2 regions of the Clostridium pacaense genome follow, and region 2 is predicted to be linked to the other one. Evidence: predicted binding sites of a transcription regulator. Region 2 holds the regulator's gene; the other holds the start of a gene.
The links. The regulator HrcA, encoded in region 2, represses chaperone genes, less so after heat shock. The targets are predictions, from matches to a motif close to TGTTAGCACTCNNNNNNNNNGAGTGCTAACA.
Positions count from the first base shown of each region.

Region 1 (12,205 bases), on a different contig from region 2:
TCCCAGATGCTGGCTGACGCCTTCTTTAAGCTCCAGGACCAGCTGACCCGGGCATTCATGGCCATGGGCGCGCCGGAATGGCTCCATGGCATCCTTGTCCTGGGCGTCTACCGCGTGCTGGCCTGGGTTGTATCCGTCATGCTGCCGCCCATGGCCATCTTCTTCCCCCTGTTTACCTTGTTGGAGGATTCCGGATACCTTCCCAGGATTGCCTACAACCTGGATAAACCATTTAAGAGCTGCCATGCCTGCGGCAAACAGGCCCTTACCATGTGCATGGGCTTTGGGTGCAATGCGGCCGGTATCGTGGGCTGCCGCATCATTGACTCCCCAAGGGAACGGCTCATTGCCATGATCACCAATAACTTCGTGCCCTGCAACGGAAGGTTCCCCACCCTGATTGCCATCATCACCATGTTTTTCGTGGGTGTATCCGGGGGAGCTTTTGATTCCCTGTTATCCGCGCTGCTTTTAACGGCATTCATTGTGCTGGGCGTGTTCATGACCTTCGCGGCGTCCAAGTTCCTGTCCATGACCGTATTAAAGGGAATCCCCTCTTCCTTTACCCTGGAACTGCCGCCCTACCGCCGCCCCCAGATTGGCAAGGTCATTGTCCGCTCCATCTTTGACCGGACCCTGTTCGTGCTGGGAAGGGCCATTGTGGTGGCTGCCCCGGCCGGACTTCTTATCTGGATCATGGCAAATGTACAGGTGGGCGGCCTTACCCTGCTGGCCCACTGTTCCGGCTTCCTGGACCCCTTTGCAAGGCTGCTGGGCATGGACGGGGTCATCCTCATGGCCTTCATACTGGGGCTTCCTGCCAATGAAATCGTCATCCCCATCATCATCATGGCTTACATGGCCCAGGGCAGTATCCTGGAGTTTGACAGCCTGGCACAGTTAAAGGAACTTCTTGTGAATAATGGGTGGACCTGGATTACCGCTGTCAGCACCATGCTGTTTTCCCTTATGCACTGGCCCTGCACCACCACCCTTCTCACCATCAGGAAGGAATCCGGCAGTTTCAAGTGGACCCTTGTGTCCTTCCTGGTACCTACCGTGTGCGGCATCGTCATCTGTTTTGCATTCACCTGCGCCGCAAGGATGTTTGTGTAGCAGTCTCCCATCCATCACGGGACTCAGGACGATTCAATCCGCCAGACATGAAAACAGCCTGGAACAGTTGGGTTCATCCCAACCGTCCAGGCTGTGCATGGTCATATCATGTCATGGATTAGTACATTCCGCCCATATCAGGTGCTGGAGGCATTGCCGGAGCCGGTTCCTTGATATTGGCAACAACGGATTCGGTTGTCAGCAGGGTGGAAGCAACGCTGGTTGCATTCTGCAGTGCGCTTCTTGTAACCTTAACAGGATCCAGGATACCTGCTTCAATCATGTCGACAAACTCTTCCTTGTATGCGTCAAATCCGCATCCAACCTTGGATTCCTTAACCTTGTTCACGATTACGGAACCTTCCAGGCCTGCGTTTGCAACGATGTGGAACAGCGGGGACTCCAGGGCCTTTAAGATGATCTTGGCACCGGTCTTCTCATCGCCTTCCAGGCTGTCAACAATCTTCTGCACATCAGCTGCAGCGTGTACATATGCGGAACCGCCGCCTGCGATGATACCTTCCTCAACAGCTGCCCTTGTAGCGTTCAGGGCATCTTCCATACGAAGCTTGGCTTCCTTCATCTCTGTCTCGGTAGCAGCGCCTACACGGATGACAGCTACGCCGCCAGCCAGCTTAGCCAGACGCTCCTGTAATTTCTCCCTGTCAAAATCAGAGGTGGTTTCCTCAATCTGCTTGCGGATCTGGGCAACCCTTGCAGCGATGGTGTCCTTATCGCCCATACCGTCAACGATGATTGTATTCTCCTTCTGTACCTTAACGGATTTTGCACGGCCTAACTGATCCATGGTTGCATCCTTTAAGTCCAGACCAACTTCCTCAGAGATAACGGTGCCGCCTGTAAGGATAGCGATATCCTGCAGCATCTCCTTCCTTCTGTCGCCATAGCCGGGAGCCTTAACAGCAACTACGTTGAAGGTACCTCTTAACTTGTTGACAATCAGGGTGGTCAGTGCTTCGCCTTCCACATCCTCGGCGATGATCAGCAGTCTTGCGCCCATCTTGACAACCTGCTCTAACAGAGGCAGTAACTCCTGGATGTTGGAAATCTTCTTGTCGGTAATCAGCACATATGGATCATCCAGATTCGCTTCCATCTTATCCATATCAGTGCACATATATGCGGACAGGTAACCTCTGTCGAACTGCATGCCTTCAACCAGGTCAAGCTCTGTCATCATTGTCTTGGATTCCTCAATGGTGATGACGCCGTCCTTGGAAACCTTCTCCATAGCGTCTGCTACCATTGTGCCAACCTCATCGTCAGATGCGGAGATAGCTGCAACCCTTGCAATCTGAGCCTTGCCGTTGATTGGTTTGCTCATAGCCTTGATGGCGTCAACAGCTGCGTCTGTTGCCTTCTTCATACCCTTTCTTAAAACGATTGGGTTAGCGCCTGCTGCCAGGTTCTTCATACCTTCATTCACCATTGCCTGTGCCAGGACGGTTGCGGTCGTGGTACCGTCACCAGCCACATCGTTGGTCTTGGAAGCAACTTCCTTGATTAACTGTGCGCCCATATTCTCGTATGGATCCTGCAGTTCAATCTCTTTTGCAATGGTAACGCCGTCATTGGTGATTAACGGAGCGCCGAAGGACTTATCCAGGACAACGTTGCGTCCCTTGGGTCCTAATGTCACACGTACTGTATCTGCTAACTGATTCACGCCTGCTTCCAGAGCCTTGCGGGCTTCTACGCCATACTTAATCTGCTTTGCCATGATGATCAACCTCCAAATTATGTTCTATTCATTATTTTGTAAAATGGTTTCAATTATTCAACTACTGCCAGGATATCGCTCTGCTTAACAATTACATACTTCTCATCCTCTACTTCCACCTCAGTGCCTGAGTACTTGGAGTAGATGACCTTGTCGCCGGCCTTAACCTGCATGGTAATCTCCTTGCCGTCCACAACGCCGCCAGGACCAACTGCAATAACCTCTGCCTGCTGTGGCTTTTCCTTTGCCGCACCCGGAAGGACAATACCGGACTTTGTGGTCTCTTCTGCTACTAACTGCTTTAATACTACCTTGTCAAACAATGGTACCAACTTCATAATTGAATTCCTCCTTACAAACTGTTCTGCTTTTTCTTTCTTGTGTTATCTTTCTAAGCATCTTTATTTTGCTCACATGATAAGTTATATCACCAGTTGTTAGCACTGTCAAGACTTGAGTGCTAATTTCTTTTAATTTTATTATTTTTTTACAAATTGCTGTTTCTTTTTTTTTCCATTCGTATTACAATAGTAGCAATAAGGAATACTATGAATTGTATCGTACTTTTATGCGTTTTATGCGTAATCACTATTAAAAGGTAAGAAGGGGGTTTTTGCATGGCTAAGAAAGGTTGGGGTAAGTTCGTAGCATTTGCGGCTGTCACAGGCGCTGTGGCTGCCGGTGTTTCTTATGTACTCCAGTATAAGACATACCACAAGGAACTGGAAAAGGATTTCCGCGAATTTGAGGACAGCGGTGACGAGGACAGACCGGAGGGAGCGGAAGACCGCACCATTGATTCCCGCAAGCTGGACCGCAATTATATTTCCCTTACGTCCAGTAAGGATGAGCTGAAGGTGGCTGCCAAGGATATGGCCCATGCCACTAAGAATGTGCTGAAGGATGCAGGAAGCCTGCTTTCAGACACAGCCCACGAGGTTGCCTCCGCTGCCGTGGATACCGCCCACATCGCCCTCAACACCATGAAGACCAAGAAGGATGATTTCATGGATGAGCGTGCCCAGAAAAAGGAAGATGATTCCGACCTGTTTGAGGACGAGGGATTCCTGGATGATGATTATGTGGATGAGGATGACCTGTATGACTATGGCCGCATGGACGGGGACCTCGGTACCTCCTATGTCTCCCACGATTATCAGGCGGATTACAGTGATGACCTGATGGATGAGGAGGAGGTTTCCGGACAGGAAGACAGTACCGTGCGTAAACCGCAGGAACCTACTGCCACCATCGAGGAAGATACCCTGGATTAGGAAGATGATTTGGTTTTAGGAAAATACTCAGGATTCAATTGATAACCATACTTTTAGGATAAATAAACCTCCGGGGATGCATAAGCATCTGCCCGGAGGTTCTTTTCTGCCGTTCCCTATTCATCCCATACCAGCAGGTTCACCCACATGGGCATGGCGGCCTGGTCTTCTTCCAGCACATATGCGTGGTTGTCATTGTCCTCAGACAGCAGCTGGTATTCCCCTGTGGATTCCACATGATTCCATCTGTTGTCCAGGATTGCGATTCCGTGTCCCGCCTTCAGTTTCCAGGTTGAAACCTGGTCCTCCTCATTCATGCTGGTATAGACCACGTCGCCCTCCATAAGGTCCTGGGAAAATGTTCCTGTCTTGCAGATATCCCTTGCCTCCCCTTCCGGGCTTCCCTCAAAATAGCAGTATCCTGTATGGCCTTTGCCCTCCATCCTGCCGTCTTTCCAGATTCCCTGGGAATAATCATATCTGGGCGCGTCCAAATCCACCACCTGCAGGGCCGTGCACTGTCCTTCCGGCTTCCCGGCTTTAAACGTACCGTAATACACGGTACCCGCCTTGGTAAATACCATTCCCCGGCCATCTATGTCAGACCGGAAGGAACTGCCGTCATAAAGATATCGTCCACCGTCCATGACAGTGTAGAACATATCTGCCAGCATATCCTCCTCACGTACCATCACGGCAGCCGCCTCCTTAAGGTTTCCCTTTTCAAGCGCTTTCATGATGTCTGACACGGTTATCAGCTGCCTTTCATCCAGGACCACGGGGGCGGCCTCTCCCGCTGCCCCGCCATCTGCGCCTGCTGTCATCCCCGCCATGCCGTTTCCATCCGCGCCTGCTGCCTTTCCCGCTGCTCCGCTTCCATCCCCGCCTGCACCGTTGCCGTCCACGCCAGATCCGCTCCTTCCGGCCATACGGCCTGCACCGGCATTTCCTCCATCCATGCTTCCAGAGGCCCCATCTGCACTGTCCATGCCCATGTCCGCTGAATCTGCTGCTTCCCGGAGTACGGCAGCACCGTTTCTCCCTGGGACATTTCCCTGTTCCTTAAGCCCCCATATGCTGCTGATTCCCAGCACCATGGCAAAGGCCGCTGCCGCCGTTATATCTATGACACTGTACTTTCTGTCCTTCACTCTATATCCATTCCTTTCATCACGGGTTCAGGACCAGGCCTGCTTTAACAGCCCGGTACCCTTTTCAATCTCAGCTTCGCTCAGTTTCGCATATCCCAGCATGACCGTGGACGGGTAAATATTCTGTTCGGGGTGGATGAAGCAGTCCGACATGCCATAGACCTTTACGCCGGCTGCCGCGGCCTGTTCTGTCAGCTGCTTCTCACTGCCGCCCCAGCGATAGGTCAAAAGCACATGAAGCCCCGCGTATTCCCCGCGTATGACAAACCGGTCCTCCAATTCCCTTAGCCCGTTTAGCAGCACATCATGCTTTGCCTTGTACACGGCCCTCATACGGTTTAAATGGCGCTCATAATGGCCCTGGGTGATAAACTGATAGAGGATATTCTGGTCAATCCTGGACACCGTGGACGCATAAAAGCCAGCCTTTTCCCTGTACACCTTCATGAGATGTTCCGGCAGCACCATGAATCCCACACGGATGGCAGGCGCGATGGACTTTGAAAATGTCCCCATATAAATCACCCTCCCGCCCCTGTCCATGCCCTGCAGGGCCGGGATGGGCTTACCCTTGTAGCGGAACTCACTGTCATAATCGTCCTCAATCAGGTACCTGTCCTGGCCGCTGTAGGCCCAGGCCAGCAGCTCCTGGCGCCGTTTCACCGGCATGACGATTCCTGTTGGATATTGGTGGGACGGCATCACATAGGCAATCTTTGCCCCGCTGGCCTGGAGGCGCTCCACGTTCATCCCATACCGGTCCATGCCCACCGGAACCACATGATACCCCTCTCCCTTCAGCACACGGTAAGCCTGTTTGTAGGTAGGGTTCTCCATGGCAATCCCCATATCGGTTCCCAGTATCTGGGCCAGCAGCATCAGAAGATATTCGCTTCCGGCGCCAATCAGGATCTGATCCGGGCTGCAGTCCACGCCTCTGGCTGAATGGAGATATTCCCCCACCGCAATCCTCAGGGACAGCTCTCCCTGTGGATTTCCGGCTGAGAACATTTCCTTATTGTCATCCACCAGGGTGTTACGGCTCAGCTTCCGCCAGGTATTGAAGGGGAAGCTGTCCAAATCAATGCCCCTTGGTGAGAAATCCACCTCAAACCTATGTTCTTCCCAATCCTTTTCCAGCACAAAAGAACCGGCGGACTTCTGCCGGACCTCCACCAGCTCCTCTATCTTTGAGACATAGTATCCCCTGTAGGGCTGGGCCTCTATATAGCCTTCCGATACCAGCTGGTCATAGGCCATCTGTGTGGTGCTCCGGCTCACCTTCAGATTCTGCGCCAGGATCCTGGTGGATGGCAGCCTGCTTCCCGCCCCCAGCCTTTTGCCCCGTATCTCGTCCTTGATATACTGATAAATCTGCTCGTAAAGCGGGCTGTCGGACTGGCTGTCAAATGGTACGATCAGCTCCATGATACCGCCTTTCTGCCGCAAACTGGCATTGTTATATTGCAATAATTCAATCCGGTCCATCATACCAGAATCAGACCATGCTGTCAATGTGGGAGGCATGCCCTGTGCCGCAGGATGCTTGCCCTATGCCGCAGGATGCTTGCCCTATGCCGCAGGATGCTTGCCCCATACCACCTGCCCTCCCTGAGCCTCCCAAGACCGGATCCCGGATTCCCAATGCAAAATGGCTGCCATACCCAATATTAGGCACAGCAGCCACGATATCCCTGTCACGGTCCAGCCAACAGCCACCCCAGGCATATATGGATTGGCATGCCCTGACCTTACTTTGGCAGCTTAAAGGAACTTTTAAGGGACACAATCCGGTTGAACACAGGGTGCTCCGGCGTGCTGTCCTTACAGTCCACACAGAAGAAACCGTTGCGCACGAACTGGTAGCTGTCATAGGCCCTGCCCTCTGCCAGGGCCGGTTCCACATAGCATTCACTTAAGACAGTCAGGGAATTGGGATTCAGGTTCAGGCTTCCGTCCTCATTCAGCTTGCCCTTTTCCTCATCCACGATATTCTCATAAAGGCGGCATTCCACCTGCCTTGCCGTTGGTATGCTGACCCAGTGGATGGTTCCCTTTACCTTACGGCCTTCAAAACCGGAACCGCTCTTTGTCTCCGGGTCATAGGTCCCGTGGACAACGGTTACATTGCCGTCTGCATCCTTCTCACATCCGGTGCACTTAACAAAGTAAGCGCCCATGAGACGCACTTCATTGCCGGGGAACATGCGGAAATACTTCTTAGGAGGCTCCTCCATGAAGTCATCCCTCTCAATATAGAGTTCACGGCTAAAGGGCACCTTCCTGTCGCCCAGTTCCGGGTTCTCCAGATTGTTGGGCACGTCAAGCATCTCTGTCTGCCCCTCCGGATAATTGTCAATCACCAGCTTGACCGGGTTTAGCACAGCCATCATACGCGGCTTCTTAAGCTTTAAATCCTCACGGATGCAGTACTCTAACATGGCGTAATCCACAGAACTGTTGGCCTTGGAAACACCCACCAGCTCCACGAACATCTTGATGGCCTCGGGCGTATATCCCCTTCTGCGCAGGGCAGCGATGGACACAAGGCGCGGATCCTCCCAGCCATCCACAATCTTGTCCTCAACCAGTTTCTTGATGTAGCGCTTGCCCGTAACCACATTGGTCAGGTAAAGCTTGGCAAACTCAATCTGACGGGGCGGATCCTCAAATTCACACTCCCTGACCACCCAGTCATAAAGGGGCCTGTGGTCCTCAAACTCCAGGGTGCAGATGGAATGGGTGATATGCTCAATGGCATCCTCAATCGGATGGGCGAAATCATACATGGGATAGATACACCACTTGTCCCCGGTGTTGTGATGGGACATATGGGCCACACGGTAGATGACCGGATCCCTCATGTTGATGTTGGGGGAAGCCATGTCAATCTTGGCACGCAGGACCTTTTCCCCATCCTGGTACCTGCCCTCCTTCATCTCTTCAAACAGCTTCAGGTTCTCTTCAATGCTCCTGTCCCTGTACGGGCTTTCCTTGCCGGGGGTGGTAAAGTCGCCTCTGTATTCCCGGATCTGTTCCGCGGTCAGGTCACAGACAAATGCCTTCCCCTTCTTAATCAGGAATACCGCGCACTCATACATCTGTTCGAAATAATTGGACGCAAAAAACAGCCTGTCCTCAAAATCAGCGCCCAGCCACTTCACATCCGCCATGATGGATTCCACGAATTCCGTCTTCTCTTTTGTGGGGTTTGTATCGTCAAAACGCAGGTTGAACTTGCCACCGTACTTCTGTGCCAGACCGTAATTGAGTAATATGGACTTGGCGTGTCCGATGTGTAAATAACCGTTGGGTTCCGGCGGGAAACGGGTCTGGACATGGCTGTACACGCCCTCTGCCAGGTCCTTGTCAATCTCCTGCTCAATGAAATTCTTGGAGATTACCTCCTTTTCCTCTGTTTCCATTACGGTGTCTTTCTCTGCCATGATTGTTCCTCCGTTATTGTTACTTTTATAATCAAGTATAATAAATAATAACATATTTATCTGGTCTATGAAAGGGGAAAATACATTTTATAGTGGAAATCTTCCCTTGTGTCTGCTATACTATATTAATGTGCTAAAATGTGTACATTTATAAGGAGATTTTACATATCATGAAAAAAACAGCAAAGTTTGCCTTAATCAAGACTATCCCTATCTTCCTGGGATATATTTTTTTGGGGATTGCATTCGGGCTCCTGCTTCAGAAATCCGGCCTTGGCGTCCTGTGGGCCTTCCTCATCAGCGCCCTTGTCTACGCAGGCTCCATGCAGTTTGCCCTGGTAGGCATCCTCACCGGGGGCCTGAGCTTCATCACCACGGCCGTCATGACCCTGTTCATCAACAGCCGCCATGCATTTTACGGCCTGACCTTCATTGAACGTTTTAAGGAAATGAAAAAGGCTTATCCGTACATGGTCTTCTCCCTGACGGACGAGACATACTCCCTGCTCTGCTCCATGGCCCGCCCGGCGGATTTTACGGACAGGGAATGGAAGCAGGCCACCTTCTTTGTCTCCCTGTTTGACCAGTGCTACTGGGTCCTTGGCTCGGTGCTTGGCGCGCTCATGGGGGAACTGATTAAGTTTGACACCACTGGCATTGATTTTGCCATGACCGCCCTGTTCGTGGTCATCTGCGTGGACCAGTGGAAGGCGGCAAGGACCCACATCCCGGCCGTGGCCGGATTCATCTGCGGCGCCCTGTTCCTGATACTTATCCGCACATCCAATTTCATCCTGCCTGCCCTGGCAGCCACCGTGGCCATCCTGCTGTTCCTTCGCAGGACCGTGGAACAGAAGATGGAGGAACATAACCCATGATCAATACACTGACCCATACATTGACAGATCCAGCCTATGTGCTGATTACCATCCTGGTCTGCGCCCTGTGCACCCAGGTTACCCGCTGGCTCCCCTTCCTTTTGTTCGGAGGGAAAAAAGAAGTCCCCCGCCTGGTCCGCTATCTGGGCGCCATACTTCCGGCTGCCATCATGGCCGTGCTGGTCGTTTACTGCCTGAAGGGAATCACTCCCCTGGCATATCCATACGGCCTGCCCGAACTTATCTCCGTGGCAGCAGTGGTAGCACTCCACCTCTGGAAGGGGAATACGCTGGCAAGTATTGCCCTTGGCACGGTGTGCTATATGATACTGGTGCAGATGGTATTCTAAGGGCGGATTTCATGTCACTTCCTGCACGCCGGCTCAAACCCGGGCTTGTCCGTTGGCCGTGTGGACAGCATGGAACATGCATCAAACAAGGACTTTAGCAAAGAACCTTCCTGAAACCTTTATAAAGGTCTTGCAGGAATCATACCTCATGGAGCAGAAATGCCGCCCAATCACAAAGCAGGTGATTGGGCGGCACTTTCTTGCATATGCATTCCATTCCAAGGTCACTCCGTGTCCGGCCTCGATGGCATTATGATTTTCCCCTCTGTCATGACCCGGCATTCCTGCCGTCTTCCACCACATCCCCTTCACTCAGCACCGGCTTTACGGTCCCGGATGCAATCAGTTCCACAAACAGGGGTACAAGCTCCGGGTCAAACTGGGTTCCGGCGCCTTTTTCCAGTTCATTGATGGCAAACTCCACCGACATGCTGGATTTATAGCTGCGCTTTGAAACCATGGCGTCAAAGGAATCAGCAATGCAGAGTATCCTGGCTGCCAGGGGAATGTCCTTTCCCGCAATCCGGCGGGGATAGCCTTTGCCGTCGTAACGCTCATGATGGCCGATGACAGCCGGGATGACATAATCCATGGACGGAAGGTGGCGGATGATTTCCACGGATGCCTCCACATGCCGCTTCATGACTTCGTATTCCTCGGCCGTAAGCTTTCCTGTCTTGTTCAGTATGTTCTCGGGAATACCGATTTTACCGATGTCATGGAGAAGCGCCGACTCCTTGAGTATTTCCCTGTATTCCCCGCTGGTGTGCAGGGCCATCCCGATAGCCTCCGCATAATATGACACGTTCTTGGAATGCTGGAATGTATAATGGTCCTTGGCGTCAATGGCAGCTGTCAGGGCATAGATGGTCGGCGCATATTCCGAATACATACTCTTATGCTTTTTAGCCAATCCCTCATTTGTCTCCCGTATTCCTATGATGCCGTCTGAATATACCCGGATACCGTTCTTGCCGGAACGTTTTACATGGTACACGGCACAGTCCGCATTGGATACCAGTTCCTGTATGGACGCTGCCGCATAAGGAATGGCGCAGATGCCGCAGCTGACGGTCAGGGGCTTCAGATAGGTCTCAGAACTGTCACGGTTCATGTTCTGTATCTGCCGTGAGATATTCTCTGCCAGGTTCTGGGCTGAGTAGATATCGTACTCGGGCAGGATGACGGCAAACTCCTTGCCGCTGTACCGTGCGCAGTATCCGTTGTCCCCCACCGTCCCCTGTATGATACGCGCAATATGTATCAGGGCCTGGTCCCCTTCCTGGTTGCCGTAAAGCTGGTTATACAGCTTAAAATCATCCACATTGAAAATGGCCAGGGCAAGGGAGGTGCGGCTGCATTTTTCATATGCATCCTCCAGCATCCCGTAGAAATACTTCCGGTTCAGCAGTCCGGTCAGTTCATCTGTCCTTGCCTCCTCATAGGCCTTTTCATAAAGCCTGGAATTCTTCACAGCAATGGAGCTTACCGACTCTATGGAATTGAGGAAAATGATATCTTCCTCCGAATATCCCGAACGCAGCTTTCCTTTGTGTTCCTTGCCGCCCAGCATCACAAGCCCGGCCAGGTCATCCCCGTCCTTTAATGGAAGGAGGCACTCTATTTTGAGTATTTCCAGCTGCCTTTTCTCCTCTTCCCACATGGATTTGTAATCCACGGTCCGCCTGAAATCACGGAGGAGCAGGCAGGAATCATGGTTCTTAAGCCAGTGGATCAGGGGCGCATCCCCATCCATCATGAAATTCTTGTCATCCAGGGGGCTGCTGCTGAAAACGGCCGGATAATTACCCTGGTCATCCTTGATGCAGATATAGATCTTTTTGGTATGCACCGTATCGGTAATGACGCTTACCAGGCCCTGAAGTATCTCATTCAGACGCAGGGACTGGGACACCAGCAGCGTATATTCGCTCAGCCGCTCGGTCTGGCTGACTTCCTCCCGTATGAACAGCTTGTCAAAAAAGCATTTCGCCAGCTGATAGATGATCAGGGTCACGATCATGGTCAGGGTGGCCACAATCATCACGCTGAAGGATGACAGCATGGGAACGCCGGTCCGTATCAGGTACTCCAGTGTCTGGGCTATATTATAAAATGCCAGCGCGCTGATGCCCATGGCAATGATGTAGCAGTTTCCCCGTGAAACCAGAAGGGTCATCTTAAACACATGTTTGGAATACAGCGTATAGAACATGACCCCTGCATTGACCGCGCCTGCCAGGATATCG
Region 1 covers NZ_JAJFEB020000003.1:282,257-294,461, reverse strand. The annotation lists gene feoB (ferrous iron transport protein B) at 1-1,116, shown strand, start outside; gene groL (chaperonin GroEL) at 1,235-2,857, opposite strand; gene LK536_RS37460 (co-chaperone GroES) at 2,911-3,195, opposite strand; gene LK536_RS37455 (hypothetical protein) at 3,475-4,131, shown strand; gene LK536_RS37450 (MORN repeat-containing protein) at 4,248-5,282, opposite strand; gene pdxR (MocR-like pyridoxine biosynthesis transcription factor PdxR) at 5,310-6,773, opposite strand; gene LK536_RS37440 (glutamine--tRNA ligase/YqeY domain fusion protein) at 7,034-8,728, opposite strand; gene LK536_RS37435 (AzlC family ABC transporter permease) at 8,899-9,606, shown strand; gene LK536_RS37430 (branched-chain amino acid transport AzlD family protein) at 9,603-9,956, shown strand; gene LK536_RS37425 (histidine kinase N-terminal 7TM domain-containing diguanylate cyclase/phosphohydrolase) at 10,225-12,205, opposite strand, start outside.
Region 1: LK536_RS37460 (co-chaperone GroES) is a predicted target of HrcA. The motif match lies at 3,293-3,323, and genes of this name have one in related genera.

Region 2 (12,205 bases):
AATTAGGGATGATTCCTTTGTTGTTCTTGAGGGCGCAGGTAACCGTGGTCTGGCAATGGCCCTTGAGTACCGGCATGTTAATCATATAGTCTACCACAGCAGCCTTGTCGCAGAGCTTGATCTTCATTCCGGCAGCGTCATACTCCTTCCAGGTATCCTTTTGCAGGTCCTCAAAGGGAACATTGTAATGGCGGCATACCCGGTCATATCCGGCTGCCCGGAACGCCTCTCCCGTACGGTCGCCTACCCAGGAGCCTTCCATCACAGTGATATCCTTGAATCCGTGCTCCTGAAGGTATTCAATGACCCCGGCCAGGAGTTCGCTGTGGGTGGTGGCTCCGCTGGACGGGGCCTTGGCCGTGACCAGGTTGGGCTTTAATGCCACCTTCTTATCCCTGCTACCGATATCCCCGGCCACATCGGCCTGTTCCAGCACCTTCTTTGCCATATTTTTATAATCCTTGCCATGAATGATGATGATATCGTTTCTTTCCATATGTTAAGGTCCTTTCTGGTTGCGCTTGTTTTGATGTAACACAGACGTTTCTTCTCCTATTATAAATGTTACATCCCATTTTGTGAATAGGCGGAATGCGAATGTGGGGATATGCCTTGTATATGACGGACTGCATTGACTGATATACAAAAAAGGGTTATGATGGGTTGGAATGTAAATGAAGGACAGGAGTGGGCTTGATGGTTAAGACAAATGTGATGAGGCTTTTGGATGCGGCTGGGATTGCCTATGGGACAGGAACCTATGAGGTGGATGAAAACGACCTGTCGGGCAGCCATGCAGCGGACCTTTTGGGAGTGGAACATGACAGGATGTATAAAACCCTGGTGTTAAAGGGCGAGAAAAAGGGTTACCTTGTATGCTGCATCCCTGTGGATGAGGAGCTGGACCTAAAGAAGGCGGCCAGGGCAGCAGGGGAAAAGAAGGTGGAATTGATCCACGTCAGGGATATGCTGGCAGTGACCGGCTACATCAGGGGCGGCTGTTCCCCCATTGGGATGAAGAAGCATTTCCCTACTTATATAGAAGAGATGGCGCAGCTATATGATACCGTCATGGTGAGCGCGGGACAGCGGGGCGTCCAGGTCACGCTGGAACCGGAGGCGCTGAGGGCGTATGTGGAGGGGACGTTTGTTTCCCTTGTTTAGGAATGCGGATTGTATTATAATGGAAATATCTAAGACAAAATCAGGCTGTTTAACAGGAAACAGCCGATTAAAGTTAATGTAAAAAGGAGAAGGAACCTATGGACAGAAAAGAGATTTACAGCAGGGTAGACCACACATTATTGGGGCAGGACGCCACATGGAGCCAGATTAAGGAAATCTGCGACGACGCCATGGCGTATGGAACGGCCAGCGTATGCATACCGCCGTCCTATGTGAAGCGGGCAAAGGAATATATGGGGGACCGGATGGCGGTATGTACGGTCATCGGATTCCCCAATGGCTATAATACAACGGCGGTCAAGGTCTTTGAGACAAAGGATGCCATTGCCAACGGCGCGGATGAGATTGACATGGTCATCAATATCGGTGACTTAAAGGACAAGGCATATGACCGGATAAAAGAGGAGATTACCCAGCTGAAGGCTGCCTGCGGCAGCCGTATCCTGAAGGTAATCATTGAGACCTGTCTCCTTACGGACGAGGAAAAGGTCAAGATGTGCGGAATCGTCACCCAGGCAGGGGCGGATTTCATCAAGACATCCACCGGGTTTTCCAAGGCAGGGGCTACGTTTGCAGATATCAGGCTGTTCTCTGGGCATATCGGGGAATGCGTGCGCATGAAGGCTGCCGGAGGGATTAAGTCCTTTGAGGATGCGGAGGAATTCATCAACCTGGGCGCAGAACGTCTGGGAACCAGCCGGATTGTCAAGCTGGCCAAGGCGGAAAGGGGGAGCGCGGATGGACAGAAAGAAGCTGATACAGGCAGCTATTGACGGGCTGCCCAGATCCTATGCCCCTTATTCGCATTTTCATGTCTCTGCGGCCCTGCTCTGCGGGGACGGAACGGTCTTTACAGGGAATAACATTGAGAATGCGTCCTATACGCCCAGCGTATGCGCTGAACGGTGTGCATTTTTTAAGGCGGTGAGCGAGGGCAGAAGGGATTTTGCGGCCATCGCAATCTGCGGCGGGCCGGATGGGGTGATAAAGGATTACTGTACGCCCTGCGGCGTGTGCAGGCAGGTGATGAGGGAATTCTGTAATCCGTCCACCTTCCGGATCCTGGTGGCAAAAAGCGCGGAGGATTACAGGGAATATACCCTGGAACAGCTTCTGCCGGACAGCTTTGGACCGGATGACCTGGAGAAATAAGGATTGGTGCTGTGAAAGGCGGTGGATACTGTGAGGATGTATGACTTAATTGAGACCAAGAAGCGGGGCGGCGCCCTTACAAAGGATGAGATTGCCTATATGGTCAGGGGATTCGTGGATGGAGGGATTTTGGACTACCAGATGTCAGCCATGCTGATGGCAATTTATTTTCAGGGAATGAATGACCAGGAAATCACATATCTTACATTAGAGATGGCCCATTCCGGGGACATGGTGGACCTGTCTCCCATTGAGGGAATCAAGGTGGATAAGCACAGTACCGGCGGCGTGGGTGACAAGACAACGCTGGTTGCAGGTCCCATGGTGGCTTCCCTGGGCGTGAAGGTGGCCAAGATGAGCGGCCGGGGCCTGGGACACACGGGAGGGACCGTGGATAAGCTGGAGAGCATACCTGGATTTAAGACGGCCATCCCAAGGGAAGAATTCTTTGATATCGTGAACAGGAACGGCATTGCCGTGATTGGACAGTCCGGCAACATGGTGCCTGCGGATAAGAAGCTGTATGCGCTGCGGGACGTGACTGCCACGGTGGACAGCATACCGCTTATCGCGTCCTCCATCATGAGCAAGAAACTGGCTGCCGGAAGCGACAGCATCGTGCTGGATGTGAAGACGGGCAGCGGCGCATTCATGAAGACCCTGGAGGAGTCCATCAGCCTGGCGCAGAAGATGGTTTCCATCGGATGCCTGGCAGGCCGCAGGTGCTGCGCCCTGATTACCAATATGGATATCCCCCTGGGATACGCCATCGGCAATTCCCTGGAGATGACCGAGGCCATCCGCACATTAAAGGGAGAGGGACCAGAGGATTTAACCAGGGTATGCCTGGAGCTGGCGGCCAACATGCTTCATATGGCCGGCAAGGGGACCGTGGAGGAATGCCGGGGGATGGCGGAGGAATCCATCCATGACGGCAGTGCCCTTAAGTGCCTGGCTTCAATGGTAAAGGCCCAGGGCGGCGATGAAAGCTTCATATGGAAGCCGGAACAGTTTGAATCCCCATCCTGTGCATATGAGGTAAAAGCGCCGGAGGAAGGCTATATCTCCCATATGGACACAGAAGGCATCGGAATCGCCTCCGTGCTTTTGGGAGCCGGACGCAATACAAAGGAAGACGCCATTGACTATGGGGCCGGAATCATTTTAAAGAAAAAGTACGGCGAAAAGGTAATGCCCGGGGATGTCCTTGCGGTCCTTTACGCGGACAGCCAGGAGCGGATACAGGCGGGCGCGGATAAATTCCTCTCATCCTGTACCATCAGCCAGGATGCGCCGGGGCCGGAAACCCTTATATACGCAAGAGTTTCTGAATATGGGGTGGAAAGGTTTGGGTGATTGGAAAAACTTCCATAAATGTTCAGAAAAATCAGCTTGAAAAACGCTGATGTTTGGGGTATAATAACACCAAGATAAATGATGAACGTCTGTAATTACCTGGAATGTTCGACACTCTTACCAATTTTGAACCTACATTAGACACAAGGGATTCCAATATTTTTAAACGGATGTCAGGCCTCCTTTGAGTGGAAGGCAGAAGTTTAAGTGAGGTTGCCCACCTAGCATTGCTAGGCGTCAATAAGTAAGAGACGGCATTTTGGGGTTACAGATGATAAAAGCAGCGGTGCACCCGCTGCTTTCATTCGTTTTACTCCCCATGATACAGGAGCGGATATATGAATATGAAGAATAAGATGATTGCATGGGTGGCCGGTGTTGTTTCCATTGTCATCATACTGATGGTAATCATAGTGACCATGGAGCCGCCAAAGGACGGAATCACCAGGGCCCAGGCGTTTAAGGCCATGGCATTGGCGGTTGCCACCAAGGAAGAATGCGCAAGCCGGGAAAAGGAGCGGGGAAGCTCTTATTTTTCTGCCAAGGAAAAGGACAACTGGTTTGTCAAATACATGGATTACCTCTATGACGAGGGATATCTGGATGAGGAGCTGACGCCGCCCACCCTTTCTGCGGCCCAGGGATACCTTACATATCAGGAGGCGGCATTTATGGCCGGACAGGTTTCCGGCAGGCTTAAGCTGGAGGCCAGGGCCACCAAACATAATAAGGACAGGGCATTTCCGGAGGAGGAGTGGTGGAGGCTCTATGAGGGTATCAGGTCCCAGACAGACCCGGACGGGGCCGTGAAGATGGTGGACGCGGTGCTTTACGGCACGCCTTCCAACCTTCCGCAGGCCGAGAGCTGGACCGCATACACGACAGAAGGCAATTTCGGGTTCCAGGGACTTGCCCTGGACGCGTACCTGGACTGTGAGATACGGTTCCTTGCCAGGGACGGCGAGATGATTGCCATGAGGGAACTGGTGTCGGAGGATGTTGTTTACGAGAACATATGGCTGTCTGAGACAGACGGCAGGAGCTTCAAGGCGTATTTGGGAACAGCCTACCGCGAATTCCCTGTCAGCGAAAAGCTGGGCGATGTATCAGACATGGCAGGCAACCTGGCGGACCTTCACATGGAGGGCGGCAGACTCAGGAAGATTACCATGAAAAAGGAACGCATCAGCGGCAAGGTACTTTCTGTTACAGAGAATGCCATTGAGATTGAGGGATATGGCGAGATACCTGTGTCTGAGAATTTCCATGTATATAAGGTTTACGGGGATTTTAAGATATTAGGTATAAATGATATCCTGGTGGGTTATGACCTGCAGGAATTTGTGGCGGCGGACGGAAAACTGTGTGCAGCGCTGCTGGAACGGGAATTTGACGCCAAGACCATCCGTGTCCTGATCATGGACACCGGATTTAAAAACCTGTACCATCCATCGGTCAGCCTTGTACTGAATAGTCCGGCGCAGATGGAATATGAGAACTCCAAAGGCAAGACGGAGAAGGAGCGCCTGGAAGCGGGAACCGGGTTAACCATCCAGCCAGGGGATGACAGGCTTAAATACGGCCGTATCATCATAAACCCGGATAACCCGGACGGGGTCACGGTCACTTCCATTGAGCGCAGCCAGGGTACGCCGGTCTACACCGGGAAAATGGAAATCAAGGAATGCGATGAGGGACTGGTGCTGGTCAATGACCTGTATCTGGAAGATTACCTGACCAGGGTAGTGCCCAGCGAAATGCCGCCCTCCTATGAAAAGGAGGCCTTAAAGGCCCAGGCCGTATGCGCCAGGACCTATGCATACAGGCAGATCCAGGGCAATTCCTACAGCCAGTACGGCGCCCATGTGGATGACAGTACGAATTTCCAGGTATATAACAACACCCAGGCGGATGAGAAGACCACACAGGCCGTCAAGGAGACATACGGCAGGATGCTTTTCTACGAGGATAAGCCAATCGACGCCTTTTATTTCTCCACCTCCTGCGGCCGTACCGCAGACGCAGGCGTATGGGGCACGGACCCGCAGAAATACCCGTATCTCCAGGCAGTGGAGGTGAAGTCGGGAAGACAGCCCCTGGACGTAGGGGATAATGACAATTTTGATTCCTTTATAAGAAGCAGGGACGTGACAGCCTATGACTCCTCCTACGCCATGTTCCGCTGGGAGACAGATATAAGCAGCGATATGGTATCGGCCCAGATAAATGGGGCCGGAGCAGTCACGGACATGACCATCACGGGGCGGGGGGCAGGCGGTATTGCCAGCGAACTGAGCGTGTCGGGAAGCGGCGGGACAGTGACTGTCAAGGGACAGGGCGCCATCCGTTCCGCCCTGGGGAATCCGGGCATTGTCATTACCAAACAGGACGGCAAGACAATGGAAGGAAGCGCGACCCTTCCCAGCGCCTTCATTTCCATAGAAAAAAGGACAGGAGAGGATGGAAAGCCATCCTTCCACATCTATGGAGGCGGATTCGGCCACGGCGTGGGCATGAGCCAGAACGGCGCCCAGGGAATGGCCAAGGAAGGAAAGGACTATGAATCCATCCTGAAGTTCTTTTACAGTGGGACGGAACTCCGGGAAATTGGCGGATAGGACCTGGATAGGAATGCAGTCCTGATATGAAACGGGGCGGATGACAGCGGATGGGCTATTCCATATGGCCCTGTCCGCTGCCATCCGCCCCGTTTTTTAAAGGACGCAGCACTTAGAATTCAATCATCACGTTATATCTTATTGTCTATCCCTGGACCAGGAATACCTCGGCGTTCTGCATTCCATGCTGTCTTGTCTCAGCGTGTGTATTGAAGAAAATATCGATGTGGTTGCCTTTCACAGCGCCCCCGCGGTCCTCAGCCGTATAGACAACACCGTTAATCATGACCTTTGAGCCGTAAGGGATGACCCTTGGGTCTACTGCGATGGTGTGTCCGGCAGTGGCAACGGCGCCGGTACATGTATGGCGTCCCCAGCCCTCGGAACAGGCGCGGCAGGGACAGTAGCCGGTGGTTTTAAAGACCCCAAGGGGTATCAGCCCCTGTCCGTCAGCAGCGCTTCCTGTCTGGGCATCCCCGCTGCCGTTGGTGTATGTCCTGGGATTGGGGAAGCTTCGGCCCCCCACGGTTCCCTCTACCAGGTATATGCCGTCCGGATAAGCGCTCCAGTCCACATTGATGGTGAAGCCGTGGCATCCATTGCCCCGGTTTTCCTTATAAAGCGCTTCCCTGTATTCCCCGGCGGATATGCGCTGGGAAAATACTTCCTCACCTGTATTTTTATTCTTGATGGTTATCATTACGTTTAACGCGTCATCAGGGGAATCGCTGTCGTATGCCCAGCCGCTGATGGTGGTGCTGTCAACTGTCTCAAAACGTCCTTTGGATACAGCTGCAAATGCCGTGACGGCAGAAGCTGCAAGTAAGCTGATGGTAAGAATGGTTCCGGTTAATAAGTGTCTGAATTTCATTTATTTGTTACCTCCTATTGCTCATTTAATATTCAAAATAGTTTCTTAACATATTAATAAATTATATGTAATACTTTTGTAATATATGAGCAATAAACAAGGTTTTATCATAATTTTCCTGTATTGTCAAGGAAATATATGGAAATAAAGGAAATTTCATGGATATGTAACCGGAAAATCCTGTGCCCAGGGCAAAAAAGAAAAGCCGCCAGCCTTTGATGCTGGTGGCTTTCAAAATGTCCGTATGTAGCGGGAAAATCAGTCTTCCATTAAAAATACTTCTGCGGTATAGGTACCTTTGGCAAGCGCTTCCTCGTGGCTGCCGTAAAAAATATCAAGAATGTTACCCTTGACAGAAGAACCCTTATCCTCAACCGTATAGACGGTTCCGTCAATCTTCAGCCTGGTGCCGAGCGGAAATTGGTCCAAATCCGCGGAAATGGTGTGGTTAGGCGTGGGAACCGTGCCGGAATAGGTAAGCCCGTGTCCGCCCGAACACTTATCGCATCCGCAGTAACCGGTGATGGTGAACCTGCCAAGGGAGGTTTCCGTGGAAACAGGCGGTTCTTCCTTCTTCCTGGCACCGGGACCCGCGTCCACGTATTCTTCTTCTGAACCGCGGCTGGTCCTGTCCTTATGGGAGGTCCTGGTCCCTGCGGTATCCTGCGCAGAACCATGTTCCGTGTCCCTGTCCGGGAATCCGTTCTCAACAACTGTCACGTCCTTGCCCACTGACGCAGACGTGGTCCCATCTTTGCCGGCAGCCTCATCCTTCATTACCGCCACATCCGTATGGGATGTTTCTTCTGCATAAGCTGGCAAGGAAGCTGCCAGGCATAAGACGGCAGCAGCCGCGGCCAGGACGGTTTTTCTTATGGTATTGTGCATATATTTACCTCGCAATATTAACAGATTGTTCTGGTTCCATATGACTATATTATATGTATATTTCATTATATTACAAAACTATTAATTGTCAAGCTGAAATCATTAAACAAGTGTTACATATTCATAAAAAGTGGGGAATATTTTACATATTTTTGCAAGAAAATTGTTAAAAGTGGGAGATAAAATCAAATATATAGGTATTTTTCAGGAGGGGGACTACATCATCTATGTCCTGTGAAACTGGAAAAATAAATTATAATAAAAGAATTTGGATTTATCTCTTGACAAATTCACTCAGAAGGAATATATTATGGAATGTAGATGTTAGCACTCCTCGAAACCGAGTGCTAATAATTCGGAAAGGAAGGTGGACAGATGCCGGTGGATACGTTCCTGGATGACAGGAAGATGACCATATTAAAGGCGATTATCAAAACGTATCTGGAAACAGGGGAACCCGTGGGTTCCAGGACCATTTCCAAGTATTCGGATTTAAAACTCAGTTCTGCCACCATCCGCAACGAGATGTCGGATCTGGAAGAGATGGGTTATATCATACAGCCCCATACATCTGCGGGCCGTATTCCTTCTGATAAGGGATACCGGTTTTACGTGGACCAGATCATGTTGGAGAAGGACAGCGAGGTAACGGAGCTTAAGGAGATGATGGTCCAGAAGGTTGATAAACTGGAACTGGTCCTCAAGAAGATGGCCCAGGTACTTGCCTCCAACACCAACTACGCAGCCATGATAAGCGGCCCAAGTTACCACAAGACCAAGCTTAAGTTCATCCAGCTATCCAAGGTGGAGAAGAATAAAATGCTGGTGGTAGTGGTGGTGGAAGGAAACATCATCAAGAATACCATGGTGGATGTGTCCGATGAGCTGACCGATGATGAGCTGCTGAACCTGAACATCCTGTTGAACAGCAGTCTGAACGGACTGACCATTGAAGAGATTAATCTGGATATCATCAGTAAGCTGAAGGTTGACGCGGGCATCCACAGCCAGGTAGTGGACCTGGTGCTTAATGAGGTGGCGGAAGCCATCCGGGCAGGCGGGGAAGACCTGCAGATATATACCAGCGGAGCAACCAACATTTTCAAGTATCCCGAACTGACGGAAGGTGAGAGGGCCAGCCAGCTAATCGGTACATTGGAACATCAGGAAGTGCTGCAGGAGTTTGTGTCTGAAGTCAATGCAGGCGTGGAAGGCGATGCGGGCATACAGGTTTACATTGGCGATGAAAGCCCGGTACAGTCCATGAAGGACTGCAGCGTGGTGACTGCCAATTATGACCTGGGCGGAGGCCTTAGGGGAACCATCGGAATCATCGGCCCCAAGCGCATGGATTACGAGAAGGTGTTAGGCACCCTGCGTACCCTTATGAATCAGCTGGATACGGCATTTAAAAAAGATGAAAGGTGATAAGCTGTGAGTGAAGATATGAAGGACGAAGAGTTAAAAAAAGAAGCAGGAGCCAAAGAAGCAGGGCAGGAAGAAGTGATGGCTGGGAACGGGCAGGCGGCCCCTGAGGACGCAGAGGATGCGGTCCGGCAGGAAGAAGGAACTTTGGAGGAGGCTTCAGAGGATACTGAAGAGGCTGCTTCTGCCAAGGAAGAAAAAAAGAGCTTTTTCAAAAAGAAGAAGGACCCAAGGGATGAGAAAATAGAGGAGCTTACGGACCGGGTAAAACGCCAGATGGCGGAATTTGAGAATTTCCGCAAGAGAAGCGAAAAGGAAAAGTCCACCATGTACGAGATGGGGGCCAGGGATATCATTGAACGTATGCTTCCCGTGATTGACAATTTTGAGAGAGGTTTAGCTACCGTACCCGAGGATGAAAAGGGCAGCCCCATTGCCGAGGGTATGGAGAAGATATATAAGCAGTTCCAGAAGACGCTGGAGGAAGCAGGCGTGAAGGCGATTGAAGCCGTGGGCCAGGAGTTTGACCCCAACTTCCACAATGCGGTGATGCATGTGGATGATGACAGCCTGGGCGAGAACATTGTGGCAGAGGAATTACAGAAGGGCTACATGTACAGGGAAAGCGTTGTAAGGCACAGCATGGTAAAAGTTGCTAACTAAGGCATTAGGCACCTGACCGGGTTTACGGACTTTGTTGGGTGGAACATATAATACATGAATAAACCAAATAATCAGGAGGAAAAAACTATGAGCAAGATTATCGGTATTGATTTAGGTACGACAAATAGCTGTGTTGCTGTTATGGAAGGCGGAAAGCCAACCGTTATCGCCAATGCAGAAGGCGTAAGGACCACACCATCTGTTGTGGCTTTTACAAAGACAGGAGAGAGGCTGATCGGTGAGCCGGCAAAGCGTCAGGCAGTTACCAATGCTGACAAGACCATCTCATCCATCAAGCGTCACATGGGAACAGACTACAGGGTAGATATTGACAGCAAGAAGTACACCCCGCAGGAAATCTCCGCCATGATCCTCCAGAAGCTGAAAGCCGATGCTGAGAGCTACCTGGGCGAGTCCGTAACCGAGGCTGTCATCACGGTTCCTGCATATTTCAATGATGCACAGCGTCAGGCAACCAAGGACGCAGGTAAGATTGCGGGCCTGGATGTAAAGCGTATCATCAACGAGCCGACAGCCGCTGCACTGGCTTATGGACTGGACAATGAAAAAGAGCAGAAAATCATGGTATACGACCTGGGCGGCGGTACATTTGATGTTTCCATCATTGAAATCGGCGACGGTGTAATTGAAGTTCTGTCCACCAACGGCGATACACGTCTGGGCGGCGATGATTTTGATAATGCAATTACCAACTGGATGATTGCTGAGTTCAAGAAAGCAGAGGGCGTGGACCTTTCTAACGACAAGATGGCCCTCCAGAGATTAAAAGAAGCGGCTGAGAAGGCAAAGAAGGAGCTGTCCACAGCTACCACCACCAACATCAACCTGCCATTCATCACAGCAACCTCAGAAGGACCGAAGCATCTGGATATGAACCTGACCAGGGCTAAATTCGATGAACTGACACATGACCTCATTGAGCGCACCGCAATCCCGGTACAGAACGCGCTGAAGGATGCAGGCATCACTGCTTCCGAACTGGGCAAGGTACTTCTGGTGGGCGGTTCCACACGTATGATTGCGGCACAGGAAAAGGTGAAACAGCTCACCGGCAAGGAGCCAAGCAAATCCCTTAACCCGGATGAATGTGTGGCTATCGGCGCAGCCATCCAGGGCGGCAAGCTGGCAGGAGACGCTGGCGCAGGGGATATCCTTCTTCTGGACGTAACCCCGCTTTCCCTGTCCATCGAGACCATGGGCGGCGTGGCAACCAGGCTGATTGAGCGCAACACCACAATCCCGACTAAGAAGAGCCAGATTTTCTCAACTGCCGCTGACAACCAGACCGCAGTGGATATCCATGTGGTACAGGGCGAGCGTCAGTTCGCAAGGGATAACAAGACCCTTGGACAGTTCCGTCTGGATGGGATTCCGCCAGCAAGAAGAGGTGTTCCCCAGATTGAGGTTACCTTTGACATTGATGCCAATGGTATTGTAAATGTATCCGCAAAGGATCTTGGAACAGGAAAAGAACAGCACATCACCATCACTTCCGGTTCCAACATGTCTGACGATGATATCGATAAGGCAGTAAAGGAAGCAGCTGAGTACGAGGCGCAGGATAAGAAGCGCAAGGATGCCATTGATGCAAGAAATGACGCTGATTCCATGGTATTCCAGACCGAGAAGGCTTTGGAAGAAGTGGGCGATAAGATTTCACCTAACGATAAGGCCGAGGTTGAGGCAGACCTTAACTCCCTGAAGGAAGCAATCAACCGCGCTCCTGTTGAAGAGATGACTGACGCCCAGGTTGAGGACATCAAGTCAGGCAAGGAGAAACTGATGAACAGCGCACAGAAGCTGTTTGCAAAGGTATATGAGCAGGCACAGGCAGCCGGCGCAGCTGGCGCAGGTCCTGACATGGGCGGCGCAGCAGGCGCTTCCTCCGCACCGAACGATGATGTGGTAGACGCTGATTTCAAGGAAGTATAATGCAAGATGAACGAAAATGGGGATTAGGGGCCGGTATTCCGGCTTCTAACCCCTTTATGCAGATAAAGAGTGTTAAGAGGTAAACAACATGGCA
Region 2 covers NZ_JAJFEB020000005.1:49,342-61,546, reverse strand. The annotation lists gene LK536_RS40255 (DUF362 domain-containing protein) at 1-496, opposite strand, end outside; gene ybaK (Cys-tRNA(Pro) deacylase) at 697-1,164, shown strand; gene deoC (deoxyribose-phosphate aldolase) at 1,263-1,958, shown strand; gene cdd (cytidine deaminase) at 1,924-2,337, shown strand; gene LK536_RS40235 (pyrimidine-nucleoside phosphorylase) at 2,368-3,693, shown strand; RNA gene ssrS (6S RNA) at 3,787-3,963, shown strand; gene LK536_RS40225 (SpoIID/LytB domain-containing protein) at 4,032-6,311, shown strand; gene LK536_RS40220 (3D domain-containing protein) at 6,457-7,182, opposite strand; gene LK536_RS40215 (3D domain-containing protein) at 7,441-8,070, opposite strand; gene hrcA (heat-inducible transcriptional repressor HrcA) at 8,446-9,498, shown strand; gene grpE (nucleotide exchange factor GrpE) at 9,577-10,158, shown strand; gene dnaK (molecular chaperone DnaK) at 10,246-12,111, shown strand; gene dnaJ (molecular chaperone DnaJ) at 12,200-12,205, shown strand, end outside.